4 regions of the Rhodopseudomonas sp. P1 genome follow, and region 2 is predicted to be linked to each of the others. Evidence: predicted binding sites of a transcription regulator. Region 2 holds the regulator's gene; each other region holds the start of a gene.
What was found. The regulator PhoB, encoded in region 2, activates phosphate uptake and scavenging genes when phosphate is short. The targets are predictions, from matches to a motif close to TGTCATNNANCTGTCAT.
Positions count from the first base shown of each region.

Region 1: the regulator PhoB is predicted to act here: its motif matches at 3,734-3,750, upstream of ugpB (sn-glycerol-3-phosphate ABC transporter substrate-binding protein UgpB).
Region 3: the regulator PhoB is predicted to act here: its motif matches at 2,701-2,717, upstream of LRC39_RS11520 (DUF47 domain-containing protein).
Region 4: the regulator PhoB is predicted to act here: its motif matches at 3,364-3,380, upstream of phnC (phosphonate ABC transporter ATP-binding protein).

Region 1 covers NZ_CP088006.1:61,851-69,177, forward strand. The annotation lists gene LRC39_RS00290 (sn-glycerol-3-phosphate import ATP-binding protein UgpC) at 1-447, opposite strand, end outside; gene ugpE (sn-glycerol-3-phosphate ABC transporter permease UgpE) at 453-1,301, opposite strand; gene ugpA (sn-glycerol-3-phosphate ABC transporter permease UgpA) at 1,301-2,182, opposite strand; gene ugpB (sn-glycerol-3-phosphate ABC transporter substrate-binding protein UgpB) at 2,350-3,678, opposite strand; gene LRC39_RS00310 (CaiB/BaiF CoA transferase family protein) at 3,908-5,113, opposite strand; gene LRC39_RS00315 (GIY-YIG nuclease family protein) at 5,159-5,395, opposite strand; tRNA gene LRC39_RS00320 (tRNA-Ala) at 5,553-5,628, opposite strand; gene LRC39_RS00325 (TIGR02300 family protein) at 5,699-6,103, opposite strand; gene aroA (3-phosphoshikimate 1-carboxyvinyltransferase) at 6,246-7,327, shown strand, end outside.
Region 2 covers NZ_CP088006.1:5,245,961-5,253,287, forward strand. The annotation lists gene argF (ornithine carbamoyltransferase) at 1-853, opposite strand, end outside; gene LRC39_RS24250 (aspartate aminotransferase family protein) at 853-2,064, opposite strand; gene LRC39_RS24255 (GcrA family cell cycle regulator) at 2,541-3,050, shown strand; gene phoB (phosphate regulon transcriptional regulator PhoB) at 3,400-4,113, opposite strand; gene phoU (phosphate signaling complex protein PhoU) at 4,187-4,903, opposite strand; gene pstB (phosphate ABC transporter ATP-binding protein PstB) at 4,927-5,748, opposite strand; gene pstA (phosphate ABC transporter permease PstA) at 5,745-6,608, opposite strand; gene pstC (phosphate ABC transporter permease subunit PstC) at 6,610-7,327, opposite strand, start outside.
Region 3 covers NZ_CP088006.1:2,475,962-2,483,288, forward strand. The annotation lists gene LRC39_RS11515 (DUF4407 domain-containing protein) at 1-2,186, opposite strand, end outside; gene LRC39_RS11520 (DUF47 domain-containing protein) at 2,786-3,430, shown strand; gene LRC39_RS11525 (inorganic phosphate transporter) at 3,445-4,455, shown strand; gene sugE (quaternary ammonium compound efflux SMR transporter SugE) at 4,562-4,876, opposite strand; gene LRC39_RS11535 (peptide chain release factor 3) at 5,106-6,731, shown strand.
Region 4 covers NZ_CP088006.1:762,013-769,339, forward strand. The annotation lists gene phnE (phosphonate ABC transporter, permease protein PhnE) at 1-486, opposite strand, end outside; gene phnE (phosphonate ABC transporter, permease protein PhnE) at 483-1,364, opposite strand; gene phnD (phosphonate ABC transporter substrate-binding protein) at 1,433-2,341, opposite strand; gene phnC (phosphonate ABC transporter ATP-binding protein) at 2,450-3,262, opposite strand; gene LRC39_RS03610 (chloramphenicol acetyltransferase) at 3,442-4,119, shown strand; gene LRC39_RS03615 (alpha-D-ribose 1-methylphosphonate 5-triphosphate diphosphatase) at 4,116-5,309, shown strand; gene LRC39_RS03620 (DUF1045 domain-containing protein) at 5,332-6,036, shown strand; gene LRC39_RS03625 (YheT family hydrolase) at 6,033-7,013, opposite strand; gene LRC39_RS03630 (hypothetical protein) at 7,260-7,327, shown strand, end outside.

The DNA.
Region 1 (7,327 bases), 130 kb from region 2:
GATGGCACGGCCCATCGCCACCCGCTGGCGCTGGCCGCCGGACAATTGCCGCGGCTTTCGGGCCAGCATCGGACCGAGTTCGAGGATGCGCGCCGCTTCCTGCACCCGCGCGTCGATTTCCGCCTTGGCCATGCCGCGGTTGCGCAGGCCGTACGCCATGTTGTTGTACACGGTCATGTGCGGGTAGAGCGCGTAGTTCTGGAACACCATCGCGATGTCGCGATCGGCCGGCTCGACGTCGTTGACGACGCGATCCCCGATGCCGATCTCGCCGCCGGTGACGGTTTCGAGCCCCGCGATCATTCGCAGCAGGGTCGACTTGCCGCAGCCGCTCGGCCCGACCAGCACGCAGAACTGGCCGTCGCCGACTTCGAAATCGACGCCTTTAATTGCCTCAAAACCACCCGGATAGGTCTTGCGGACAGAGCGGAGAACGACGTTGGCCACTGTTGCTACTTCTCCGTCTCGACCAGTCCGCGCACGAACAGTTTCTGCATCAGCACCACCACGGCGACCGGCGGCAGCATCGCCAGAACGGCGGTCGCCATTACCACTGGCCACTCGGTCAGCGCATCCGAGGTGACGATCATCTTGCGGATACCGATCTGGATGGTCTGCATGTCGTCGCGCGTGGTGATCAGCAGCGGCCAGAGATATTGATTCCAGCCGAGGATGAACAAGATCACGAATAGCGCCGCCATGTTGGTGCGCGACAGCGGCAGCAGCGTATCCCAGAAGAATCGCAGCGGCCCGGCCCCGTCGATCCGCGACGCCTCCAACAGTTCGTCCGGCACCGTCATGAAGAACTGTCGGAACAGCAGCGTCGCGGTCGCCGACGCGATCAGCGGCAGCGCCAGCCCGGCGTAACTGTCGAGCAGATTGAGGTCCGCGGCGATTTTGTAGGTCGGATAGATCCGGACCTCGACCGGCAGCATCAGGGTAATGAAGATCAGCCAGAAGATCGTCATCCGGAACGGAAACCGGAAATACACGATCGCATAGGCGGAGATGATCGAGATCGCGATCTTGCCGAGCGCGATCGACATCGCCATCACGAAGGAGTTGAACAGCATGCTGGCGACCGGCTCGCGGGTGGTGCCGGAGGAGCCGACGAAGATGGTCTTGTAATAGGTTTCCAGGAAGTGGCCGCCGGGCAGCAGCGACATCTGGCCGTTGGCGATGGTGGCGTTGTCCTGGGTCGAGGCGACGAACGCCAGATAGACCGGGAAGGCCACGATCGCGACGCCGATCCACAGGATCAGATGCGGCACCAGATTTCCGAACTTCCGATGCTCGACCATCAGTAATTCACCTTGCGCTCGACGAAGCGGAACTGGATCGCCGTCAGCGCGATCACGATCGCCATCAGAATCACCGACTGAGCCGCCGAACTGCCGAGGTTCGAGCCGAGCAGGCCGTCCTGATACACCTTGTAGACCAGCGTTTCGGTCGCCTTCGCCGGACCGCCGCGGGTCATGGTGTCGATGATACCGAAGGTGTCGAAGAACGCGTACACGACGTTGACGATCACCAGGAAGAAGATGGTCGGCGACAGCAGCGGGAAGATGATGGTCCAGAACCGGCGCATCGGCCGGGCGCCGTCGATCGCGGCCGCCTCGATCACGCTGGACGGAATCGCCTGCAGCCCGGCGAGGAAGAACAGGAAGTTGTAGGAGATCTGCTTCCAGGCCGCCGCGAGCACGATCAATAGCGCCGCCTGATCACCATCGAGCAGCGGGTTCCAGTCGACGCCGAGCGCGCGCAGCCCGTGCGCGATCACGCCGAGCGACGGATTGAGCATGAATACCCACAGCACGCCGACCACCGGCGGCGCCACCGCGTAGGGCCAGATCAGCATGGTGCGGTAGAATGTCGAGCCGCGGAGAGGCCGGTCCGCCATCACCGCCAGCAGCAGCGCCAGCGACAGCGACGACAGCGCGATCGCGAAGGAGAAGACGAAGGTCCGGATGATCGCGGCGAAGTAGTCGGGCTGGTCGAGCAGCTCGCGATAATTGTCGAACCAGACGAACACGGTCGACAGGCCGAAGGCGTCCTGTAGCAGGAACGACTGGATCACTGCCTGCACGGCCGGCCAATAGAAGAACACCAGCACCACCACGAGCTGCGGCAGGACCAGCAGATAGGGCAGGAACTTGGACTGGAAGACGGCCTGCTTGAGCATGTGACGAGTTGCTTACCTGTGGCCGGAAGACTCGACAAGCATCCTGTCCGTCGTCGCCCGGCTTGACCGGGCGACCCAGTACTCCATGTCGTTGCCGTTCAAATCGCAACGCTCTGGAATACTGGGTGCCCCGCCTTCGCGGGGCATGACGCCAGGGGTAACGGTGCTTACCTCACCGCCGTCTTCTCGAACTGCCGCAGCATGGCGTTGCCGCGTTCGACGGCGGCGTCGAGCGCCTGCTGGGCGGTCTTCTTGCCGGCCAGCGCCTGCTCGATCTCCTCGGCCCACAGTTCGCGGAGCTGCACCATGTTGCCGAGCCGCAGGCCGCGCGAATTCTCGGTCGGCGGCTTGTTGGTCAATTCCTTGATCGGGGTTTCGAGATACGGCTGCTCGTTGTAGAAGCCGTCCGCCTTGGCCTTCTCGTAGGCCGCCTTGGTGATCGGCAGGTAGCCCGAGGCCTTGTGGATCGCGACCTGGCGATCGGTATCGGACAGGAACGCCAGGAACTTGGCGACGCCCTTGTACTCGGCGGCGTTCTTGCCGCCCATCACCCATAGCGAAGCGCCGCCGATGATCGAATTCTGCGGCGCGCCCTTGACGTCCGGATAGTAGGGCATCGGCGCGTTGGTCCAGTTGAACTTGGCCTGCGACTTGACGTTGCCGAAGAAGCCCGACGAGGTCAGGAACAGCGGGCACTCACCCGAGGTGAAGCGGCCCTCGCCGGTGTTGGTGCGGCCGGAATAGTCGTAGGTCTTGTCCTTCTGCAGTTCGATCAGCTTCTGCAGATGCTTGAGCTGAACCGGGCCGTTGAATTCGAGCTTGGTATCGAAGCCGTCGAGACCGTTGGCCTTGCTGGCCAGCGGCACGTTGTGCCAGGCCGAGAGCTGCTCGAGATTGGCCCAGGTGACCCAGGCGGTGGAGAAGCCGCAGGTGGCGTAGCCGGCAGCCTTCAGCTTCTTGGCGTCTTCGAACACCTCGGGCCAAGTCTTCGGAATCTCGGCGATGTCGGCCTTCTTCAGCGCGTCGAGATTGACCCACATCACCATCGAGGACGAGTTGAACGGGAACGACAGCATCTCGCCCTTGGAGGTCGAGTAGTAGCCGGTGATCGCCGGTAGATACGCCTTCGGGTCGAACGGCTCGCCGGTTTCCTGCATCAATTTGTAGACCGGCTTCACGGCGCCGGTCGCCGCCATCATGGTGGCGGTGCCGACTTCGAACACCTGCAGGATGTGCGGCGCGTTGCCGGCGCGGAACGCGGCGATGCCGGCGTTCATGGTATCGGCGTAGCCACCCTTGTAGGTCGGCACCACCTTGTAGTCGCTCTGCGCGGCATTGAAGTCATTGGCCAGCTTGACGATGACATCGTTGTTGCCGCCGGTCATCGCGTGCCACCACTGAATTTCGGTGACCGCATATGCCGGCGCAGCCATCGCCAGCGTCGCGGCGATCGCCGTCGCGGCGGCCGCGGTCAGGCCAAAGGATCGAAATGCCATGAAAACCTCCCGGTTGGGCACGTGCTGTCGTGGTGGGCGCGCGTAGCAGTGCGCGATGACAGACACATGACCGTATAAGCGAGGCACCGCCGGGGAGGAAGCGGCGGCATCGCTGTCGTCGCAACAGCTTATGATGCAGTGCAAGAGTTCCTGCACTGCGGTAATTGCAGCTGGGTGCGTAGCGAGAGCAGAATGAACGGCGCCGGCATCGCGGCCGGCGCCGTCCTCATCAGCGTTTGCGCTCGGGGCCGCTGACGATGCCGTCGGCCTTCAGCTTGGCGATGTCGTCCGCCGAATAGCCGAACTCGCCGAGCACTTCGTTGGCGTGCTGGCTGAACGTCGGCGGCAGGCCGCGCAGGCTCGCCTTGGTGCGCTCGAACCGGATCGGCGAGGCAACGCCCTTGTACCAATCCTTCTCGATCACATCGCCGCGGTAGGCGGTGTGGGGACTGGTCAGCGCCTTGTCGATCGACTGCACCGGGCCGGCGGGCAAGCCGGCATTGAGCAGCCGGTCGCACAGCGGCACCGCATCGTGCTGGCTGAACACCGCCTCGAGTTCGGCGCGGAGCGCAGCGCGGTTGGCGATGCGGTCCTTGTTGCGCGCGAAGCGCGGATCGGTACCGAGCTCCGGCTTGCCGATTTCCTTGCACAGCTTGCGGAACGTGCCGTCATTGCCGACGCCGGTGAAGATCTGGCCGTCGCGGGCGTTGAAGGTCGAATACGGCACCAGGTTCGGGTGCTCGTTGCCGGTCAGCGCCGGCGGCTTGCCATGCAGGAAATAGTTCGCGGTATGCGGATGCATGATCGCGAGACCGGTTTCGTACAGCGTGGTCTCCACGAACTGGCCCTTGCCGGAGCGCTCACGCTCCGCCAGCGCCATCAGGATACCAATGGTCGCATACAGGCCGGTGGTGATGTCGACCAGCGGCACACCGATTCGCACCGGTCCGCTCTCCGGCGAGCCGGTCGCGGCGATCATGCCGGTCATCGCCTGGATGATGGCGTCATAGCCGGGGTTGCCGCCGCGCGGGCCATCGGCGCCGAAGCCCGAAATCCGGCAATGCACCAGCCGCGGAAACTTCTCGCGAATCACCTCGTTGGAGAGGCCCCATTTGTCGAGCGTGCCGGGCTTGAAGTTCTCGATCAGCACGTCGGCGCCTTCGAGCATCTTCAACAGCACCTCGCGCCCGCCGGGCGACGCGAGATCGAGGCCGATCGAACGCTTGTTGCGATTCACGCCGAGAAAATACGCCGCGTCCTCGTCATGGAACGGAGGCCCCCAGTCGCGCACCTCGTCGCCGGCCGGCGGTTCGACCTTGATGACGTTGGCGCCGTGGTCGGCGAGGATTTGGGTGCAGTAGGGCCCGCCAAGCACGCGGGTCAGATCGATTACACGCAATCCGGCGATCGCGCCGGGCATCGATGCAGAGGTCATAAGGGCTTTCTTACCGAAGCTTTGCAGGAGCGGAGAACTTAACTCTCAAAGGCGCTTCTTGGCAAACGCACGGCCTGAAGCGGACTTAAGGTACTTCTCAAAAGCAACCGCCTGACGGGTGTCGCTGAAAGCAACATACGTCTTCAGCTTCCAAGGGCGGAATTTCGACGTATGCGGGACTTCGCCGGCGTTATGCTTACCAATCCGCGCAGGCAGATTGTCAGTGATGCCGACGTAGAAGTGCTCAGAAACTTCGCTTTGAAGAATGTAGACGTATTTCATTGAGCACCCCGCGCTAAGGCGCTCGAAATCGATTCGAGACAATGAAGCGAATTTAGCCCGGCTTCGCCCTGCGGGCTACGCCGCGGCATCCTTCTCTTGCTTCGCGTCGATGGGGTGGTCGGCTTGCCGAGCCGAAGCTTGCGAAGCAAGCGAAGGATGGTGGAGCCAGGCGGGATCGAACCGCCGACCTCTTGCATGCCATGCAAGCGCTCTCCCAGCTGAGCTATGGCCCCTTACCCTGGGTGCGCGGCGCAAATCAAAATCGGCCGCGCGGCAATCGTTGATCACATATCGGCGACGATCTCAAGTCTCCTCATCGCCAGAAACGTCACCAATGATGTCCGTGACGTCTTCATCCTCTTCTTCTTCATCGGCGATGAAGGTCGAATCGTCGTCATCGTCGTCGATCGCCTCGTCGATTTCGATGTCGTCCTCGGATTCCGGCACCACGGCCTTGACCTTGCCGGAGTTCTCCTCGGCATCGGCCTCTTCCAGCGACACCAGCTCTTCGGCTTCCATCGCCTCGGGGGCTTCCGTATCCGCGCCAACAGGGGCGCGCTGATCCGCACGGGTGCGCGGCGCCGTAACCGGTGCAATCGGCACCACCTCGCCGGTGTAGGGCGAGATCACGGGATTCTTGTTCAGATCGTAGAACTTTTTGCCCGTCGTCGGGCAAATGCGTTTGGTTCCGAGATCGGATTTCGCCACTTGTGCAACCTTGGGATTTCTTGAAAAACGGTGCTTCACTTGGCTAGTTGGCACGCCGCTGTCAATAGCGGTTTATGCCGAAGGCCGCGAGGACGGCCGCAATGCCAGGCCGAATCACCCGCAGCCGCGAGGGACCACAATCTTGACTGATTCGAACCAGCCGACGCCGCTGCAGGCGCGCAAGAGCGGCGCATTGCACGGCACCGCGCGCGTCCCGGGCGACAAGTCGATTTCGCACCGGGCGCTGATTCTCGGCGCGCTGGCGGTCGGCGAGACCCGAATCTCCGGCCTGCTCGAGGGCGAGGACGTTCTCAACACCGCCAAGGCGATGCGCGCCCTGGGCGCCAAGGTCGAGCGCACCGGCGACTGCGAATGGCGCGTGCACGGCGTCGGCGTCGCCGGCTTCGCCACACCGGAAGCCCCGCTGGATTTCGGCAATTCGGGCACCGGCTGCCGGCTGGCGATGGGCGCAGTCGCCGGATCGCCGATCCTGGCGACGTTCGACGGCGATGCGTCGCTGCGCAGCCGGCCGATGCGGCGAATCGTCGATCCCCTGGAGCTGATGGGCGCCAAAGTGGTGTCGAGCAGTGAGGGCGGCCGATTGCCGCTGGCCCTGCAGGGCGCCCGCGATCCGCTGCCGATTCTGTACCGCACCCCGGTGCCGTCGGCGCAGATCAAATCCGCGGTGCTGCTCGCCGGCCTGTCGGCGCCCGGCGTCACGACGGTGATTGAGGCCGAAGCCAGCCGCGATCATACCGAGCTGATGCTGCAGCATTTCGGCGCCACGATCGTCACCGAGGCCGAAGGTGCCCATGGCCGTAAGATTTCATTAACCGGCCAACCCGAATTGCGCGGCGCCCCGGTGGTGGTGCCGGCCGATCCATCGTCGGCCGCCTTCCCGATGGTGGCGGCATTGGTGGTGCCCGGCTCCGACATCGAACTGACCGACGTGATGACCAACCCGCTGCGCACGGGCCTGATCACGACGCTGCGCGAGATGGGCGCCTCGATCGAGGACAGCGACATCCGGGGCGATGCCGGCGAGCCGATGGCCCGTTTCCGCGTGCGCGGATCGAAGCTGAAGGGCGTCGAGGTGCCGCCGGAGCGGGCGCCGTCGATGATCGACGAGTATCTGGTGCTGGCGGTCGCCGCTGCGTTCGCCGAGGGCACCACCGTGATGCGCGGCCTGCACGAATTGCGGGTCAAGGAAAGCGACCGGCTGGA
Region 2 (7,327 bases):
GCGGGCCGTCGATCACCTCGTCGGTGACCTCTTCGCCGCGATGCGCCGGCAGGCAGTGCATGAAGATCGCGTCCTTGTGGGCGAGCGACATCAGCTTGGCGTTGACCTGATACGGCTTGAGCAAATTGTGGCGATGCTCGCCGTCCTTGTCGCCCATCGACACCCAGGTGTCGGTGACGACGCAGTCGGCGCCGCGCACGGCTTCCTCCGGATCGGTGCCGATGGTGATCGCCGCGCCGCTCTGCTTGATCCAGTCGCGCAGCGCCTTGCTGGGCGACAGCTGCGGCGGGGTGGCGATGTTGAGCTTGAAGTCGAAGCGCTGCGCGGCGTGAGCGAACGACGCCAGCACGTTGTTGTCGTCGCCGGTCCAGGCGATGGTGCGCCCCTTGATCGGGCCGCGATGCTCCTCGAACGTCATCACGTCGGCCATCACCTGGCACGGATGCGACTTGCGGGTCAGGCCGTTGATCACAGGCACGGTGGCGTTGGCGGCGAGCTCCAGCAGCGCCTCGTGATTGAGGATGCGGATCATGATGATGTCGACGAAGCGCGACAGCACCCGCGCGGTGTCGGCGATGGTTTCGCCGCGGCCGAGCTGCATCTCGGCGCCGGTCAGCATGATCGACTCGCCGCCGAGCTGGCGCATGCCGACGTCGAACGACACCCGCGTCCGGGTCGACGGCTTGTCGAAGATCATCGCCAGCGTCTTGCCGGCCAGCGGCTTGTCGGCATCGGCGTTCGCCTTGCGCTTCGCCTTCATGGCGACCGCAGCGGCCAGCATGTTGCGGAGCTCGGAGGTCGGCAGTTCGGTCAGATCGAGGAAGTGCCGCGGCGTGTTGCTGGAGCTGCTCATCACACCGCCTCCTTCTGCGCCGCCTGCCCGGCAAGCGTGACGCAGGCGCGCTCCAGTCGCCCGATCGCTTCGTCGAGTTCGGCCTCGCTGACGATCAGCGGCGGCAGCAGACGCACGACGTTGTCGCCGGCGCCGACGGTGAGCAGCTTCTCGGCCCGCAGCGCCGCGATCAGCTCGGGCGACGGCACCACCGCCTTGAGGCCGAGCAGCAAGCCTTCGCCGCGGATTTCGCTGACGACGCGCGGATGCCGATCGACGACGCCGGCGAGCTTCTGTTTCAGCAGCAGTGACATCTTCTTGACGTGGTCGAAGAAGCCCGGCTGCAGCATGATATCGAGCACCGCGTTGGCGGCCGCGACGGCCAGCGGATTGCCGCCGAAGGTCGAACCGTGCGCGCCCGGCGCCATGCCCTTCGCGGCTTCCGCGGTCGACAGGCAGGCGCCAATCGGAAAGCCACCGCCGAGCGCTTTGGCCAGCGACATCAAATCCGGCGCGACGCCGACCCGCTTATAGGCGAACAGTTCGCCAGTGCGGCCCATGCCGGTCTGGACTTCGTCGAAGATCAGCAGCAGGCCGTGCGCGTCGCACAGCTCACGCAGGCCGCGGAAGAACGCCAGCTCCGGCGAGCGCACGCCGCCCTCGCCCTGCAGCGGCTCGATCAGGATCGCGGCGGTGGTCGGACCGATCGCGGCCTTGACCGCATCGAGGTCACCGAGCGGCAACTGATCGAAACCGTCGAGCGGCTTGCCGTAGCCTTCCAGGTACTTTGCCGCGCCGGTAGCGGCGAGCGTGCCGAGCGTGCGGCCGTGGAACGCGCCTTCGAAAGTAATCACCCGGGTGCGCTCGGGCTCGCCCTTGGAGAAGTGGTAGTGCCGCGCCATCTTCAGCGCGCACTCGACCGCTTCAGCACCCGAATTGCAGAAGAACACCTTGTCGGCAAAGCTCTGTTCGCACAGCCGCGCCGCCAGCTTCTCGCCGTCCGGGCTCTTGAACAGGTTGGACATGTGCCACAGTTTGGTCGCCTGCTGCTGCAAGGCTTCGACCAGATGCGGATGGCAATGGCCGAGCGCGTTGACGGCGACGCCGCTGGTGAAGTCGAGGTAGCGCTCGCCATCAGTTCCGTGCAGCCAGACACCTTCGCCGCGCTCGAACGCGACATCCGCTCTGGCGAAAACCGGGAGGAGATGGGACGTTGAAGCGCTCTGAGACATGGCCGATCCGATCGGAAAATAGCGGGCCGCCGGCCGGCCGCGTCACGCGCATGACACGAACGCAGTCTGGGACAACGTACCCCGGAAACGAAACGTGCCGCCTTTCCAGGCGGCACGTGGGATTATTCTAGAAGCGTCGAACTCACTGTCAACACGGAGCTTCGACGAAGTGCTGCCGGAAAGCAGCACTCGCGCTGTTTGTTGTGGCTTCGCGGACTCACTCACAGGAGAAGGTGTGGACGCACCGGGTCGGACTCTTGCGCGCGAGTCACGGCATATTGTAGCCTTTTGACTGTCGGGTACGACATCTCGTGCGCGGTTTGTAATCCATTTCGAGTTCTCGGATGAGGCGTAACGCCGGGGCGGCAAGGGTCGTCCGGCGAGCGCTAAGGGATTCTGACAGCTGAGATTTTGACGACCTCACAGCCGCGGTTCCGCGCCGCCCTTCGGCGCCCGCGGCAGGAAGGGATAGAACTATGACGGCATTGACCTGGACCGACGAGCGCGTCGAGCAGTTGAAGAAATTGTGGGAGGGCGGGCTGTCGGCGAGTCAAATTGCCGCCGAGCTTGGCAACGTTACCCGCAATGCCGTGATCGGCAAGGTCCACCGCCTCGGCCTGTCGGGCCGGGCCAAGAGCCCCACGTCGGCAGCGCCGCGGCCGCGCAAGGCGCGCCCGGTGCAGCAGATGATGAGGGTGACCCGCCCGGTGGCGCGCGGCAACACCGCGCTGGCGCACGCTTTCGAAGTGGAAGCCGAGCCCGATCCGATCGCCTTCGACAACGTGGTTCCGATGAACCAGCGGCTGTCGCTGCTGGAACTCAACGAAGCCACCTGCCACTGGCCGGTCGGCGACCCGTCGAGCCCGGAATTCTTCTTCTGCGGCGGCAAGTCGCTGCCGGGCCTGCCCTACTGCGCGCATCACTCGCGCATCGCCTATCAGCCGGTCGGCGATCGCCGCCGCGCAGCTCCCAAGACCACGCGCTAGACTGACGCCGCCTGCCCGAGGCCGCGGCAAACCGCGCGTGCAGCGCAGGGCTGCGCCATCCCTCCAAACTGTCATCGCCCGCAAAAGCGGGCGACCCAGTATTCCAGAGCGTCGGTTACTTCCCCCCACTCACTGCAATACTGGATCCTCCGCCTTCGCGGAGAATGACGCTGCTATGTTGGGCTGAGGCCGCAGCTGAACGATTGCAAAAGCGATAGAGTCGACAAACGCCGCCATCGCGTCGTTCCCACGTGTCGCTAAATCACGCTCGCGGTCATCGTGATTTGAAACGAGTGTCTTGGTGGGCACGCTTCGCTTTGCCCACCCGACGTCGCAAACCTGCTAACAACTACGACGGGCTGCCTTCGACCTTGGCGAAGCGGTCGTCGAGCGCGTAGCCGGCGCCGCGGACGGTGCGGATCGGGTCCTGCTCGCGACCGATATTGAGCAGCTTGCGCAGGCGGCCGATGTGCACGTCGACGGTGCGCTCATCGATATAGATGTCGCGCCCCCAGACGCCGTCGAGCAGCTGCTCGCGGCTGAACACCCGGCCCGGGTGCTCCAGGAAGAATTCGAGCAGGCGATACTCGGTCGGGCCGAGATCGATCGGCCGGCCGGACCGCGCCACCCGGCGCTTGTCGCGATCGAGTTCGAGATCACCATACGCCAGCACGGTGGCGAGCCGCTCCGGCGCAGCACGGCGCAGCAGGCCCTTCACCCGCGCCAGCAGCTCCGGCACCGAGAACGGCTTGACGATGTAATCGTCCGCCCCGGTGGCGAGCCCGCGGACGCGCTCGCTTTCCTCGCCGCGCGCGGTGAGCATGATGATCGGCAGTTGCTTGGTGTCGTTGCGCGCCCGCAGGCGGCGGCACAGTTCGATGCCGGACAGGCCCGGCAGCATCCAGTCCAGGACCACGAGATCCGGAATCCGCTCCTTCATCCGGGTGTCGGCGTCGTCGCCGCGTGCGACGGTCTCGACCTCGTAACCTTCTGATTCCAGATTGTATCGCAGCAGCGTCGTCAGCGCTTCCTCGTCTTCAACTACCAGAATGCGCGCAGCCATCGTCGTCCTCGTCTCAGTGTCGTCTCGATCCGTCCCATGGCGCCGGCCCGGCGGGCCGGCCGCCAGAGCAGCGTCAGTTGCCAGGCGTCGCGTTGGCGAAGGTGGTCATGTCGCCCTTCGGACGCTTGTCCATGATCTGCTGGCCTTCGATCATGTAGAACACCGTCTCGGCGATGTTGGTCGCATGATCGCCGATCCGCTCGATGTTCTTGGCGCAGAACATCAGGTGAATGCAGAACGAGATGTTGCGCGGATCTTCCATCATGTAGGTGAGCAGCTCGCGGAACAGCGAGGTGCAGATCGCGTCGACTTCCTCGTCGCCGTTCCACACCACCATCGCGGCCGGCAGATCGTGCGCCGTATAGGCATCGAGCACCGCCTTGACCTGCGATTGCACGAGGTCGGTCATGTGCTCGAGGCCACGGATCAGCTTCAGCGGATGGAAGTCGCTGTCGATCGCATTGACGCGCTTGGCGATGTTCTTCGACAGATCGCCGATCCGCTCGAGGTCGGTGGCGACGCGCATCGCGCCGACGATTTCGCGCAGGTCGATCGCCATCGGCTGGCGCCGCGCGATGGTCAGCACCGCGCGCTCTTCGATACTCCGCTGCATCTGGTCGATCTCGGCATCGGCCGCGACCACGCGGGAGGCCAGCGCGACGTCGCGCCGGATCAGCGCATCGACCGAGTCGACGATCTGACGCTCGGCCAGGCCGCCCATCTCCGCAACCAGCCGGGTCAGATCCTGCAGGTCGCCGTCGAACGCCTTGGTGGTATGTTCGAATCCCATATCCGTGCTCCTCGCCCGCCGCGTCAGCCGAACCGGCCGGTGATGTAGTCCTGGGTGCGCCGATCGCTCGGCGAGGTGAAGATCTTGTTGGTCGGGCCGAACTCGATCAGCTCGCCGAGATACATGAAGGCGGTCGACTCCGACACGCGCGCCGCCTGCTGCATGTTATGGGTCACGATCGCGATGGTGTATTGTTCCTTCAGCTCGTCGATCAGCTCTTCGATCTTGGCAGTGGAGATCGGGTCGAGCGCCGAGCACGGCTCGTCGAACAGGATCACTTCCGGCCGCACCGCGATGGTGCGGGCAATGCACAGCCGCTGCTGCTGACCGCCCGACAGGCTGAGGCCGGAGGCATTGAGCTTGTCTTTGACTTCGTTCCACAGCGCCGCGCCGCGCAGCGCCTTCTCGACACGTCCGTCCATCTCCGACTTCGAGATCTTCTCGTACAGCCGGACGCCGAACGCGATGTTCTCATAGATCGTCATCGGGAACGGGGTCGGCTTCTGGAACACCATGCCGACCCGCGCGCGCAGCAGGTTGAGGTCGAGCTTGGGGTCGAGGATGTTGGTGTTGTCGAGCAGCACCTGCCCCTCGGCGCGCTGCCCCGGATACAGATCATACATCCGGTTGAAGATGCGCAGCAGGGTCGACTTGCCGCAGCCCGACGGACCGATGAACGCGGTGACGCGGTTGGTGGCGAGCGCCAGATTGATGTGCTTCAGCGCGTGGTTCTGACCGTAGTAGAAGTTGAGGTCGCGTACGGTCACCTTGGCCGGGCCGTCCGGCTGGGCGCCGATCGGCGGCATCGCGGACGGAACGCTGGTGGCGATCGAGATCTCGGTCATTTCGTGGTCCTCTCGGCGCCGATGATGCGCGCGCCAATGTTCAGGGCAAGCACGGTCAGGGTGATCAGCAGCGCGCCGGTCCAGGCGAGCTGCTTCCAGTAAGCGTAGGGGCTCTGGACGAAGTTGTTGATGGTCACCGGCAGGTTGGCCATCGTCTTGGTCAGATCCAGGCTGAAGAACTGGTTGCTGAGCGCGGTGAACAGCAGCGGCGCGGTCTCGCCGGCGACACGGGCGGTCGCCAGCAGGATGCCGGTGATCAGACCGGCGCGGGCGGCGCGATAGGCGATCCGGCGGATCACCAGCGAGCGCGGCAGGCCGAGCGCCGAGGCGGCTTCGCGCAGCGAGCTCGGCACCAGCAGCAGCATGTCTTCGGTGGTGCGCACCACCACCGGGATCACGATCACCGCCAGCGCCAGCGCGCCGGCGAGCGCCGAGAACCGACCCATGGTCACCACCACCGCGCCGTAGATGAACAGGCCGATGATGATCGAGGGGGCGCTGAGCAGGATGTCGTTGATGAAGCGGATCACCGAGGTCAGCTTGTCGTACTTGCCGTATTCGGCCAGATACGTGCCGGCGAACAGCCCGAGCGGCGCGCCGATTCCGACGCCCAGAATGGTCATCAGCACCGAGCCGACGATCGCGTTCAGAAGACCGCCCTCGCTCGAGCCGGGCGGCGGCGTGTTCTGGGTGAACACTTCGAGATTGAGGCCGGCAAGGCCGTTCCAGAACAGCGTGAACAGGATCAGCGCCAGCCAGGTGACGCCGAACAGCGCCGCCCCCGAGCACAGCACCTTGATCACCAGGTCGTTGCGGTGACGCCGCTTGTAGATCGGGTTGTCGAGATGGATCGGCGACATCTTACTTGCCCGCCTTCAGTTCGAGCCGCAGCAACAGCAGCCGGGCGGCCGCCAGCACCAGGAAGGTCAGAATGAACAGCAGCAGGCCGAGCAGGATCAGGCCTGACTGATGCAGGCCATCGCTCTCGGCGAATTCTGAGGCGATCGCCGCCGAGATCGTGGTGCCGGGCGCGAAGATCGAGCCGGAGATCCGGAACGAGTTGCCGATGATGAAGGTCACCGCCATGGTTTCGCCGAGCGCACGGCCGAGCGCCAGCATCACGCCGCCGATCACGCCGACCCGGGTGTACGGGATCACGACGCTGCGGACGACTTCCCAGGTGGTGCAGCCGACGCCGTAGGCGGCTTCCTTCAGCACCGGCGGCACGGTCTTGAACACGTCGACCGAGATCGCGGTGATGAACGGCAGTACCATGATGGCGAGGATCAGCGAGGCGTTGAACAGGCTGAGATAGGACGGCGGACCGGCGAAGATATCGCCCAGCACCGGCACGCCTTCGAACAGCGCGATCATCGCCGGCTGGAAGTGATAGGCCAGGAACGGGCCGAGCACGAAGAAGCCCCACATGCCATAGATGATCGACGGAATGCCGGCGAGCAGTTCGATGGCGAGGCCGATCGGGCGGCGCAGCCACATCGGGCAAAGCTCGGTGAGGAAGATCGCGATGCCGAGGCCGACCGGGATCGCGATCATCATCGCGATCAGCGACGTCACCAGC
Region 3 (7,327 bases), 2.5 Mb from region 2:
TCTGCGGCAGCAGGCTCGTTTGTCGCGGGCTCGGGCGTCGCGAGCTCGACGGCGGCCGGCTCGCTGGGGACGGGCTCAGGGCGCGGAGCCTCGACCGGGCGCAGGGCTTCGACGCGCGGCGCCTCGGTCGGCACCGGTTCGCTGCGCAATGGTTCGGCGCGGGCGGCTGAGCCGGCATCGGCCAGCACCTGACGCACCAGTTCGCGGGTATTGTGGTCGTCGACCGGAATGCCGTCCGGCCAGCGCAGGCTGCGTTCGGCGGCCGGCTCCAGGGCAGCGCTCCGGGCCATCGCGCGGTCATCGACGGGGACCCGAACCCGCGCGGCCGGTTCGACCGCATAGGCCTCGCGCCGCGCTGACCCGCGCCGCGGCATGATCAGATTGCGGACGTCGATGTCGCTGGCTTCGTAGTCCGGTTCGGCGAAGTCACGGCCGCCATAGTCGCGCACCGCATAGTCCCGTGCGACGAATTGCGGCTGGGCACGCCGAGCGGTGGCGCGGCGCGGCCGGTCGTCATAGCGGTCGTAGTCGTGGCGGCGAGCGAACTCGCGGCGTTCGACCTCACGCGGATCGTATTCGTCATAGCCGCCATCGCTGTCGCGACCGCCGTAGCGCCGCCATTCGTAGGCGCGGCGATCGTCGCGGCGGCGCATCTCCTCGTACTCGGCTTCGTCATCGTAGGACGCATGCTCGAAGCTGCGCGGGCGCTCCGCCGGGCGCTGCGGTGCGGGGGGCGGTTCTTCGGCGCGCACCGGCTCCGGCGCCACAGGCTGTGGCTTCGGTGGTTGTTCCGGTGGCTGCGCGGCTGCGACGGCAGCAGGCGCCGCTGGCTGGCCGACCGCAGCCACCGCGGCTGCCGGAGCGGGCTTCGGCGCTTCGTCCTCGAGGTCTTCGTTGTTCTCGATGCGCTGCCGCGCGCGTTCGACCTGCGCCTGAATCTTCGCGGCGTAGACGCTGGGCGGCGAGAAGAAGATTTTCGCAACCACCGGAACGATTTCCAGGAAGATGATGAAGCAGCGGGTCATCCACGAGAACAGCGTCATGGTGGCGCCGTCACGCGGGTCGTTCTTCAATTCCTGATACGCCGCGATCCGGGTCAGCGGATCGAATTTGTCCTTCTTCTCCTGGTAATAGGAGTCCGCCATCACCTTCTTGCGGAAGTCGGCGACGCTGGCGGCCTTGTCGACTTCGAACTGCTTCAGGTCGGCGCGGGCCGCATCGATCCGCTGCTGCAGCGCATCGGCGCGCGCCTTGATCGCCCCGCGCTCCTGCTCGCGGGCGCCCAGCGCATCCGCGGTGATCTTGGCCTGAGCGGCGCGGAGGTCGTCGCGGCGGACGTGGAGCTGGGCGATCTCGGCTTCACGCTCGGCGCGCTGCGCCTGGAAAGCCTGGCGCTGCTTCCTGGCGAATTCGTAGCGGGGGCCGGCGCCGGGGCGGCCGGAATTGTTCGGCGTGGCTTTCAGGCCGAACTCTTCGGCGTTCATGTCGGCGATGTAGCGCTGGATCGTCTTGTCGATCTCGGCGATGTCGGCGCGGATGCCGGCTTCGCGGGTCGCCAGCGCGCGGATCTGCTGCTCGATGTCCTCGGTGCGGGCCTGGGTGGTCGGCTCCGGCTTCGGCTGCTCGGTGAGGGCGTCGCGGTGGAGCGCCTCGAGCTGTTCGATGTCGGCGAGCCGGCGCTTGGCTTCGGCGTTCAGCCCGGCTTCGAAACTTGCGATCTTGTCGTAGATCGGCTGGTTGGCGGCGACGCGGTCGGCTTCGATCTTCTCGTTGATGGTCGAGGAGAAGATCGCGAGTTCCAGGAACATCGCGATCACCCAGGCGAGCCCGAACGACAGCAGCAGCCGGATGCCGACGCGGACGAACCGCCAGGCTGTCTGCTTCGCCTCGGCGCGCGACTGGATCGCAGAGGTATTCCACAGCGTGCCCTGATAGAACCAGTCAGACTGGCACAGCGCGCGGTCGAACATCAGCACGGTCAGCGCGATCACCGTCGAGACCAGCAGCCGAGTCCATATATTGTCGATCATGTAGCCGGTGGCGTGGAACGACACGCCGAGCACGACCACGAACGACAGACAGAGCGATGCACCGAGATGCGTGGCCCATAATTTGTCGGAGGGCGGGCAGCTCTGAAGAGTCTTGCGATCGACGCCAGCGATGATGCCAAGAACGCGTTGAATCATGGCCGCCCAGTTCTGCGGTGACATGCGCCGCGGTTTGGTTGTGACAGGTCGATCGAGTCTAACAGAGCGTAAACAAATTCAATACGAGGCGACGTTTAGTAGGCGAGTCACCAGGCTCCGATTTGATCTCAGCAGTTGCTGCTAAGTGACCGTGATCGATTGCAAACTTGCTGAGTTGGAGAGGCGGGGAGGCGGCCTTCGCCGTCCTCAATATTTTGTCGTGATGGTGGGGGCGGACACGTCCGTCCATTCCTCGATTACCACTGCTAAGCGACCTCTCGGGGCTCGATTTCACATCAGCGCGTTGAAGTGATTCGCGAGCTAGCGAGACCCGGGCCGTGACAAGGTGTCCGCCGGCAACCCGGCGGCGGCGCGAAACCTGTGGACGAGGGGGGACGGCGATTGCGGAAATGTCCCGATCCCGTGCCGTCCGATCGCGGACAGGACCGGTCCGCGGCTCCCACGTCCAATCGGTCCGGAATGGACGGTTGCCTGTGAGCCTCTGAAGTGTTTTATGACGCCGGTGTGACGCGGTCGGGCGTCTCCGGCCTCCCACGGCCGACCTACGAACCCGCGTTACGTCAACCGGATAGCTCCCGATGCTACGATACTTTCGAGCCTTTCTGCCCAAGGAAGAGAGGTTCTTCGACCTGTTCGCCCAGCACACGCATACGGTCGTGCAGGGAGCCCAGGCGCTGCAGGACATGCTGCGCGGCGGCGACGAAACGCTGGTGCACTGCCAGCGCGTCAGCCATTTCGAATCCGAGGCCGACAGCATCACCCGCGAGGTGCTGACCGCGGTGCGCCGCACCTTCATCACACCGTTCGACCGGGTCGACATCAAGAACCTGATCAACTCGATGGACGACGCCATCGACCAGATGCAGCAGACCGCCAAGGCGGTGATCCTGTTCGAGGTCCGCGAGTTCGAACCTCCGATGCGCGAGATCGGGTCGCTCCTGGTCGAAAGCGCCAATCTGGTCGGGCGCGCGGTGCCGCTGATGCAGTCGATCGGGCCGAACCTGCAGATGCTGACGGCGATGACCGAGGAGATCACCAAGCTGGAAGGCCGGGTCGACGATCTCCACGACATCGGGCTGAAGGAACTGTTCCTCAAGCACCGTAACGCCAACACCATGGATTACATCGTCGGCGCAGAGATCTACGATCACCTTGAGAAGGTCGCCGACCGTTTCGACGACGTCGCCAACGAGATCAATTCCATCGTCATCGAGCAGGTCTAGGGCAGGGGCCGGCCGTGGACGCTTCGCTCGGGCTGCCCATCCTGGTCGGGTTGATCGCCGTCGCGCTGCTGTTCGACTTTCTGAACGGCTTGCACGACGCCGCCAATTCGATCGCCACCATCGTCTCGACCCGCGTGCTGCGGCCGCAATATGCAGTGTTCTGGGCGGCTTCGTTCAATTTCATCGCCTTCATGGTGTTCGGCCTGCACGTCGCCAACACCATCGGCACCGGCATCATCGAGCCCAGCGTGATCGACGCCTCGGTGATCTTCGCGGCGCTGACCGGCGCCATTGTCTGGAACCTGGTGACCTGGGGGCTCGGCATCCCGTCGAGCTCGTCGCACGCGCTGATCGGCGGCCTGCTCGGCGCCGGCCTTGCCAAGGCGGGCCTGTCGGCCGCGGTGTGGAGCGGTCTGACCAAGGCGCTGCTGGCGATCGTGCTGTCGCCGCTGGTCGGCTTTCTGCTGGCGCTGGTGCTGGTGGCGATCGTCTCCTGGGCGTCGGTGCGGTCGACGCCATTCGCGGTAGACCGCGCCTTCCGCATTCTGCAGTTCGCCTCGGCGTCGCTGTATTCGCTCGGCCACGGCGGCAACGACGCCCAGAAGACGATGGGCATCATCGCGGTGCTTTTGTATTCGCAGGGCTATCTCGGCAGCGAGTTCTCGGTGCCGTTCTGGGTGGTGCTGTCGTGCCAGGCCGCGATGGCGCTCGGCACGCTGATGGGCGGCTGGCGGATCGTCCGCACCATGGGGCTCCGCATCACCAAGCTGACGCCGATGCAGGGCTTCTGCGCGGAGACCGGCGGCGCCGCGACGTTGTTCATGGCGACCTTTCTCGGCGTGCCGGTGTCGACCACCCACACCATCACCGGTGCGATCGTCGGCGTCGGCGCCGCGCGCCGGATGTCGGCGGTGCGCTGGAACGTGGCAAGCTCGATCGTCTATGCCTGGGTGATCACGATCCCGGCCTCGGCGATCGTCGCGGCGCTGGCGTATTGGGCGACGCGGCTGGTGCCGGCGTTCTGAAGCGGGCTGTCATTGCGAGCGTAGCGAAGCAATCCAAGGCCGGCATACCGAATCCTGGATTGCTTCGTCGCTTTGCTCCTCGCAATGACGGATGGACTGGTCGGCGTCAGCCCACCATTTTCAGCCCCACAATGCCGGCGACGATCAGGCCGATGCAGGCGAGGCGGCCGACTGTGGCCGGATCGCCGAACAGCGCGATGCCGAGTGCCGCGGTGCCGACCGCGCCGATGCCGCTCCATACCGCATAGGCGGTGCCGATCGGCAGCGTCTTCAGCGCGAGCCCGAGCAGTGCGACGCTGGCGACCATCGCCGACACGGTCAGCGCCGTCGGAACCAAGCGGGTAAAGCCTTCGGTGTATTTCAGGCCGAGCGCCCAGCCGATCTCCATCAGACCGGCGACGAACAGATAGAACCAAGCCATAGCGGCCTCCTTGCGCACGTCCGGGCAATTTTCATGAGGCCATCCAACGGGATGGCGCGCCGGCGCAATGCGCGGTGTTGAGGAGGCCGGGTCGTCCCGGCCGAAAAGGTGATTTTGAGGTCGTCCTCGATCCCTTATATGAGGGACGCCGTTCCGCCGCGCAACTGCCGGCGCCACGACCCGCCGGAAGCCCTTGATCGCGCCGGCTTTCCCTGCCACAGGCTGATGAATGTCCGACACCGCTGTTCCGGCCGAAGCGCCGTCCTCGACCCCGTTTTCGCTCGCCCATGAAGTGGCGCGGCGGCGCACCTTTGCGATCATTTCGCATCCTGACGCCGGCAAGACCACGCTGACCGAAAAGCTGCTGCTGTTCGGCGGCGCCATCAATCTGGCCGGCCAGGTCAAGGCCAAGGGCGAGCGCCGCAATACCCGGTCGGACTGGATGAAGATCGAGCGCGACCGCGGCATCTCGGTCGTCACCTCGGTGATGACCTTCGAGTTCGACGGGCTCGTCTTCAACCTGCTCGACACGCCGGGCCACGAGGACTTCTCGGAAGACACCTACCGGACGCTGACCGCGGTCGACTCCGCCGTGATGGTGATCGACGCCGCCAAGGGCATCGAAGCGCGCACGCGGAAGCTGTTCGAGGTCTGCCGGCTGCGCGACATTCCGATCATCACCTTCATCAACAAGATGGACCGCGAGACCCGCGACATCTTCGATCTGCTCGACGAGATCGAGAAGACGCTGGCGCTCGACACCACGCCGATGACCTGGCCGGTCGGGCGCGGCCGCGACTTTCTCGGCACCTACGACGTGCTCGACGGCGGCGTGCGCCTGCTCGAAGGCGGCGGCGCCAAGACCGGCGCGGCCGAGCAGATCACCATCGAGGAGCTCGGCAAGCGCCATCCCAATCTCGACGTCGCCGCGGTCAAGGAGGAGCTTGAGCTCGCCACCGAAGCCTGCAAGCCGTTCGACCTCGAGGCGTTCCGCGAAGGCCATCTGACGCCGGTGTATTTCGGCTCGGCGCTGCGCAATTTCGGCGTCGGCGATTTGCTGCAGGGCCTCGGCCGCTACGCGCCGCCGCCGCGCGCGCAGGAAAGCAGCGCCCGCAAGGTCGAAGCCGACGAGCCGAAGATGAGCGCTTTCGTTTTCAAGATCCAGGCCAACATGGATCCGAACCACCGCGACCGCATCGCGTTCGCGCGGCTGTGCTCCGGCAAGCTGACCCGCGGCATGAAGGCCAAGCTGGTGCGCACCGGCAAGGCGATGCCGCTGTCCAGCCCGCAGTTCTTCTTCGCGCAGGACCGCTCGGTGGCGGACGAAGCGTTCGCCGGCGACGTCGTCGGCATTCCCAACCACGGTAGCTTGCGGATCGGCGATACGCTGACCGAGGGCGAGGACGTCACCTTCGTCGGCGTGCCTTCCTTTGCGCCGGAAATCGTCCGCCGCGTCAGGCTGACCGATGCGATGAAGGCCAAGAAGCTGAAAGAGGCGCTGCAGCAGATGTCGGAAGAGGGCGTCGTGCAGGTGTTCCGCCCGCGCGACGGTGCTCCGGCGCTGGTCGGCGTCGTCGGCCCGCTGCAGCTCGACGTGCTGAAAGCCCGGCTCGCCGCCGAGTATCAGTTGCCGGTCGATTTCGAAGTGTCCGAATTCCAGCTCGCGCGCTGGATCTCCTCCGACGACCGCAAGAAGCTCGAGACCTTCATCGCCAATAACGGCTCGTCGATCGCCGACGACGTCGACGGCGATCCGGTGTACCTCGCCAAGAACGAATTCTATCTCGGCTACACCCGCGACCGCGCCGAAGGGATCGTGTTCTCCGAGATCAAGGACGTGAAGAAGACGGGGTGAGGCGGCGTACTACGCGCCATCACGATGCGTCATTGCCGGGCTTGCCCCGGCAATCCATCCTCTTCGCTTAGTCGCTGTCTTTGTTGCGCGCTAAGCGCGCGATGGATGCGCGGGTCAAGCCCGCGCATGACGACTTTCATATAATCATCCCTGTCAAACAGCCACACCTCCGCATCCTCGCGGCGCGTCGCGCCCGAGTTGTGCCCGAACAGCCGCCCTAAAGTGAGGGGCGGCGGCGCGCCGCAAGACGCGGCGTTGGGAGTGTCGCGATCCGGCCTTCGCCCGCGCGAGGGGCGAAGATCGCGAACCGCGCGTCGCCTTGCGGCGCGCCACCCCGGCGGTTTTTGGCTGAAGGACCGCTCTTCCGGGATACGGCGAGCTTGCGGGCTTTCCCCGGCCTCTACCGCACCCGTCCAGCCTCTGAAGCGGCGGCCGCTCGTAGTAGCGGCGGACGGTGACCCTCAACCTCCCGGGCGCGTGCTTGCGAGGCACGTCACGCAGGACGCCGTATCCCGCTCCGCCTCGCAAGCGCCCTCGAGAAGCGCCCCTCGCGAACGAGACGAATAGGAATATAAGCAGATCTGTGGGGCTGTCAA
Region 4 (7,327 bases), 830 kb from region 2:
CAGAATCCCGGCGAACGGGCCGAGCCCGACGACGCCGACCCAGATCAGCGCCCAGATCAGCGTGTCGACGCCGCGCACTGCGTCGAGCAGGCGCCGTGTCAGCAATTGCAGCGGGCGGATGCGTAGCACGTTGCGCGCCGCCAGGAACGACACTGGAAACGCCAGCAATGCACCGCCGAGCGTGCCGAGAAAGGCGATCGCCAGCGTTTCGCCCATCGCGTGCAGATAGACTTGCGCGAGCTGCCACGATCCCGGATCGGGTGGCAGCATCAGGCCGAGAAATTCGATCAGACGGCCGATGCCGCTGAATAACCTGTCAAACGGGATCTCGAGACGGATCAGGCCAAACACGAAGATGGCCGCGGCCAATGTCAGGCCGCCGATCAGCTTGGCGCGGTTGATCCAGTTGGGACGGAAGTGTTCGGGAAAGCGGGCGGCGATGCCGGCTTCGTCGCCGAAGCTCAGGGTGCGGCGGGCGGTGCTCATCGTCGCTCCTGGCCGATCAGGCGGCGGCGCACGCCTTCGGTGAAATAGTCGATCGCCATCACGGTGACGATGATCAGCAGCAGGATGGCGCTGACGTCGCTGTAATAGAACTTGCGCACCGCTTCGATCAGGTCCTGACCGATGCCGCCGGCACCGACGAAGCCCATCACGGCCGCGCCGCGGACATTGATCTCGAACCGCAGCAGCGCGTAGCTGACGAAGTTCGACAGCACCTGCGGCACCACCGCAAACCGGACCATCTCGAACCAATCACCGCCGGACGACACCACGCCTTCCAGCGGCTTGTCGTCGATGTTCTCGACGACTTCGGCGAACAGCTTGCCGAGCGCGCCGGCGGTGTGAATCGCGATCGCCAGCACGCCGGGCAGCGGGCCGAGCCCGAACGCCAGCACGAACAGCAGCGCGAATACGATCTCCGGCACGGTGCGGCAGAATTCAAGGAAGCGGCGGGTGACGAAGACCAGCGTGCGCGAACGCACCAGATTGGCCGAGGCGAGAAAGCACAGCGCGAAGCCGGCGAGCGCCCCGAGCAGCGTGCCCACATAGGCAATCAGGATGGTGTCGAGCAGCAACCCGGTCCACCGCTTGATGCCCCAGAACCAGTCGGCGAGGTCGGTCCACAAGGTTGCGAGCGCGAGCTTCGGCGCGATCGAAATGAAGTAGGACGGAAACCGCCAGAAATTATCGGCCAGCTTGACCAGATTGACTTCGCCCATCCAGGCGGCCGCGGCGATCGCGGCGATCAGGATCGCGCCGCCGAGCGCCAACCGACGCCGCTTCGCCGCTACCGCCGCGTCGTAGTGATCGGCGAGGGCGCGGAGCTGCGGTTCGGGAAGTTCTGTGACGGCTGCCTGCATTCGGTTGTCCGACATGACGACGTGGGCGACCGGTGGGCCGCCCACGTCCGATGATGTGCTGGGATGCGTCAGGACTTCGACTTACGCAGGCTGTCGACGAACTTGATTAGCTCGACCACCGGCTCGTAGTCCTTGTGGCTGGTCGCCGCATAGGGCTTGGCCTTGCCTTCATAGATCTTGTTGAAGGTTTCCGGATCGTTGGTGGCCAGATCGAGCACCGCCTTGCGGATCGCCGCCTTGAGGTCTTCCGGCAGGTCCGACAGATAGGCCATCGGCGAGTTCACGATCAGGTCCGACTTCAGGATGATGCGGAAGTCCGCGGCCTTGACCATGCCCTTGCGGTCCATCCGCAGCAGGTTGGATTCGTCCTCGGTGTTCCACCAATTGAACGCCGCATCGCAGGTGCCCTGGGCGACCCCGATCACCGCGTTCTCATGGCTGCCGGCGTAGATCACCTTGGCGAAGAACTTGTCGGGATCAATCGACATCTTGTTCATCATGAAGCGCGGCACGTTGTTGCCGGAGGTCGAATTCGGGTCGACCAGGCAGAGATTCTTGCCCTTGAGATCTTCGATCTTCTGGTAGGGCGAGTCCTTCTTCACATACAGCACCGAGTGATAGCCCTTTGAGCCGTCACCGTTGACCTCGATGGCGAACGGCTCGACCTTGGCACCGACCAGATAGGCGCGGGCGTAGGACGCCGGGCCATACATGCCGATGTGGATGTTGCCGGCGCGCTGGCCTTCGATCACCGCCGCATAGTCGTTGGCGATGCGCAGCTTCACCGGCACGCCGAGCTGCTTGGTGAGGTAGTCGGTCAGCGGGGTCCAGCGGGTGGTGGTGCCCGAGGCGTTCTCGTCCGGGATCTTGCCGAACACCAGCTCGGGATATTTCGCCTTCCAGTCCTGCGCCGGCGCGGCGTGCGCGGTGAACGCCAGCGCGGCAGCGGCGGCGACGAGAGTACGGAGCTTGATCATGAGGTTTCCTGTCTCTTCAGTCGGTGAACGGTCGAAACACGGCGACCGCACGCGGACGCGCCGCGGGCGGTGCCGGATAGGGAAAACGGCGAACGATCGCCGCCGGGATCAGGCCACGGCGACGCCGGCCAATGCGGGGGCGGGAAGGCCGTGCGGAACGTGCGGCGCTGCGCCGAGCACTTCGTCGGCTTCGAGATCGTAAAGTTCGCGCGCGATCTGATCGGTGAGCGCGGCCGGCGCACCGTCGAACACCACGCGGCCCGAGGCCATGCCGATCAGCCGGTCGCAATAGCTGCGGGCGAGATCGAGCGAATGCAGATTGCACAGCACGGTGATGCCGAAGTGCTTGTTGATGCGCAGCAGCGCATCCATCACGATCTTGGTGTTGCGCGGGTCGAGCGAGGCGATCGGCTCGTCGGCGAGCACGATGTCCGGCTGCTGCACCAGGGCGCGGGCGATCGCGACGCGCTGCTGCTGGCCGCCGGAAAGCTGGTCGGCGCGCTGCGCCGCATAGGACGCCATATCGAACTGATCGAGCGCCGAGATCGCAAGGGCGCGATCCTGCTCCGGCCACATTTGCACCAGCGAGCGCCACGACGGCACTTCGGACAGCCGGCCCATCAGCACATTGGTCAGTACGTCGAGACGGCCGATCAGGTTGAACTGCTGAAAGATCATCGCCGAGCGTGCGCGCCATTGTCGCAGTTCGCGGCCCTGCAGCGCGGTCACATCGACGCCTTCGAACAGGATGCGTCCCTCGGACGGCTCCGCCAGCCGGTTCAGCATGCGTAGCAGGGTCGACTTGCCCGCGCCGGATCGGCCGATCACCCCGACGAAGCTGCCGCGCTCCACCGAAAACGATGCGCCATCTACGGCGGCTTTGCTGCCGAAACGGCAGGTCAGACCCTCAACTACCAGCATGCGCTGCTCCCGAAACAGGTTCGGGAGGAATCGCTAACGCTGTTGTTTTGCAGCCGTGTGACAGTCGATGTAGTTCGGCCGACATATCAAGGTCTTCGCTGCGTCATCGATGCGTCACGACGGCGTCACGGGCGGCGTCGATGACAGGCTCACCCCCAATCATCGCGCACGAGAATCCCATGGCTGCGAAACTGCTGACGGTCGCGCCGACCGTCGATCCGACCGCCAAGCTGCACGACGTCACCCTCGGCGCCTATTGCGAAGTCGGCGCCCGCACCATCCTGAACGAAGTGGCGATGGGCGATTACTCTTACGTCGTCAACGACTCGCAGATCACCTACACCAGCATCGGCAAGTTCTGCTCGATCGCGGCGATGACCCGGATCAACCCCGGCAATCACCCGATGCAGCGCGCCACCCAGGCGCACTTCACCTACCGCGCCAGTACTTATTTCGAGGGCGAGAGCGACGACGCCGAGTTTTTCGCCTGGCGCCGCTCGCATCATGTCGAGATCGGCCACGACGTCTGGATCGGTCACGGCGCCATCGTGCTGCCGGGCCGTAACATCGGTACCGGCGCGGTGGTTGCGGCAGGCGCGATCGTCACCCGGGACGTGCCGGCCTACACCATCGTGGCCGGCAATCCGGCGCGGCCGATCCGCCGCCGTTTCTCCGAGCAACAGGCGGAGCGTCTGGTCGCGCTGGCGTGGTGGAATTGGGGCCACGAAGCGTTGCGCACCGCGCTGCCCGACTTCCGGAAATTGTCAGTGGACGAATTCCTCGACCGATATGAAGGTGCGGCCGAAGTGCAGCCATCGGACCGAGAGCCGGCGGCAGAACAGCAGGTGATGGGATGAGCGAGATCGCGATCGAAGGCGGCCGGACCCTGGTCGGCGACGAGATTGCCGAGGCATCGTTGCAGCTCGCTGGCGGCGCCATCGCGGCGGTCGGCTCCACGAGCGGCAATGCGGCGATCCGGATCGATGCCCGCGGGCTGCTGGTGCTGCCCGGCATCGTCGATCTGCACGGCGACGCCTTCGAGCGGCAGATGATGCCGCGGCCCGGCGTCGACTTTCCGATCGACGTGGCGCTGATCGACAGCGACCGCCAGGCGATCGCCAACGGCCTGACCACGGTCTTTCACGCCGTCACCTGGTCGTGGGAGCCCGGCCTGCGCAGCGCCGACAACGCCCGCCGGATGCTGGATGCGATCGATCTGACCAAGCCGCGGCTTTCCGCCGACACCCGCATTCATCTGCGCCACGAGACCTTCAATCTCGATGCGGTCGACGAGATCGCGCAGTGGATCGCTGATCGCCGCGTCGATCTGTTCGCCTTCAACGATCACATGGACACGACGCTGGCGAACCTCGCCAAGCCGCAGAAGCGCAACCGGATGGTCGAGCGTACTGGCCTATCCGACGATGAATTCGACCGGCTGGTCGAGCGCGTCGCGGCGCGCGGCGACGAAGTGCCACAGGCGAACCGGCGCCTCGCCGCCATCGCCCGCGAGGTGTCGATGCCGATGCTGTCGCACGACGACGATACCCCGGCGATACGGCAGGGTTATCGCGATCTCGGCGTCGGCATTGCCGAGTTCCCCACCACCGAGGAGACCGCGCGCGATGCGGCGCTGCACGGCGATTTCATCGTGTTCGGTTCGCCGAACGTGGTGCGCGGCGGCAGCCATACCGGCTGGACCAAAGCGGCCGATATGATCGCCAAGGGACTATGCTCGGTACTGGCCTCCGACTACTACTATCCGGCGCCGTTGCTCGCGGCGTTCCGCCTGGTGCATGACGGCATCCTTCCGCTGGAGCAGGCCTGGAAGCTGATCTCGGAAAACCCCGCCCGCGCCGCAGGTCTCGCCGAGCGCGGCACGATCGCGAGCGGCCAGCGCGCTGACGTTCTGCTGGTCGATGATCGGGTCGCGTTGCGGCCGCGGATCGTCGCTGTGATCGCCGGCGGCCGGCTGGTGCATGTCGACGATCCGGAGCGCTTCGTGATCACGCGCAAACTGCCGCACCCGGCTGGCGTTGCCGCCTGATCTGACGTTATCATCATCGGCGATGTCGAACTTTCCACGCTACGCGATTTACTACCTGCCCGCCGCGGGCAGCGCTCTTGCGCAGTTCGGGGCGACGATGCTCGGTTACGATGTCGTCTCCGGCGAAGACGTGCCGTTCGCCGCGCCGACCGCGGCGATCGAAGACTGGCGAGACATCACCGCAGACCCACGCGGCTACGGCTTTCACGCCACCCTGAAGGCGCCGTTCGGGTTGATCGGCGGCCGCAGCGAGAGCGACCTGCTGTGGGCCTGTGCGACCTTTGCCGAAACGCCACGGGCGATTCCGCAGATTGCCCCGGTAATCAGGCCGATCGGTGGGTTCATCGCGCTGGTGCCGGAAGTGCCGTCCGAGTCGCTGCAGCAGCTCGCGGCCGATTGCGTTCGCGATTTCGATGAATTTCGGGCGCCGCTGTCGGCGGAGGATCGCGCCCGGCGCAAGCCGGAACGGTTGACGCCCGAGCAGGTCGGCTATCTCGATCGCTGGGGCTACCCTTATGTGATGGACGAGTTCCGGTTTCACATGACGCTGACCGGTTCGCTCGATCCGGCTCGCCACGACGAATTGTTGGCGCTGCTGCGGAGACAATTCGCGGCCGCGGGCATCGACCGGATTGCAATCGATCGGATCGCTGTGCTGCGCCAGGACGCGCGCGGGGCCCGGTTCAAGAGTATCGCGCAGTTCGAATTGCGCAGCGCCGATTATTAGCGCTCGAGAACGGAGCCGAGCCACTCGCTGACCGCCTCCGGCATGGCGGTGACCCGGCCGGGCCAGGGATCGGTGGCGAAGCCGACATGTCCGCCTTCATCGGGTTGCCAGAGCGTCACCATCGTGCCGACGTCGTCCGGTGTCGGCAGCGAGGCGGCCGGCACGAACGGATCGTTGCGCGCGTTCACGACCAAAGCCGGGATCTTGATCTGGTGCAGATGCGGCTTGGATGAGGCACGGGTCCAGTAGTCATCGACACCCGCAAAGCCGTGCAGCGGCGCCGTGAAGGCATCGTCGAATTCACGCAAAGTCGTTGCCCGTTGCACGCGGTCGCGATCGAACAGCCCCGGATGCTGCTGCCATTTCGCGAGCGCGTTCGGAATCATCGTGCGCAGGAAATGCCGGGTATAGATCAGGCGGTTGACGCCGCTATCGATCGCGGCGCCGGCGGCCACGAGATCCAGCGGGGCTGAGACCGCCGCCACTGCGCGCGCGATCTCTGCGGCACCACTTCCGGCTTCCTCCGCCCAGCGCAACAGCGCGTTGCCGCCGAGCGAGACGCCGGCGGCGAGCACCGGCGCATCGGCGCGGTCGCGAATTCGCGCCAGCAGCCAGCCGACTTCCTGGAAGTCGCCGGAGTGATACGAGCGCGGCGCCAGATTGAGTTCGCCCGAGCAGCCGCGAAAGTGCGGAATCGACAGCCGCCAGCCGCGCGCGAGCGCGCCCTGCGCAAATGCGATCGCGTAGCGGCTCGCCGACGATCCTTCGAGGCCGTGAAACAGCACCAGCCAAGGCGTATGGTCGGGCCCGGGTAGGTGGTCGATGTCGATGAAGTCGCCGTCTGGCGCCCGCCAGCGTTCGCGGACGAGCTTGATGGCTTGCGAGGCCCGTGGCTGCGCGAACAGCGTCGGCCAGATGGTTTGCATATGGCCGCCGGGCAACCACCACGGTGCGCGATAGGATCGTAGATCAGTCATGTCGAGCAGAATCGAAGGAGGGACAAACACACACAGGTCGGACGAGTGTGACGCACCTATCCACTGGGACGGTGGCCACTGCAACCGAGCGCGTCAACATCGCATTAGCTTTGCATTTGCAACTAACGTTTGCGACGGCCGGATATGTCGCAGTTGTTGTCGGGTCGGCATCGCCCTAAGCTGGCCTCCATAACGACAAGCGATCGGAGCCGAAGCAGCCGGGATCGCTCCTATGAGGAAATCGCCATGAAGGTCGCCGACCCAGCTCCCTTCCGCAATCTGTCGCCCGACGAGTTGGAATGGCTCGCCGCCGC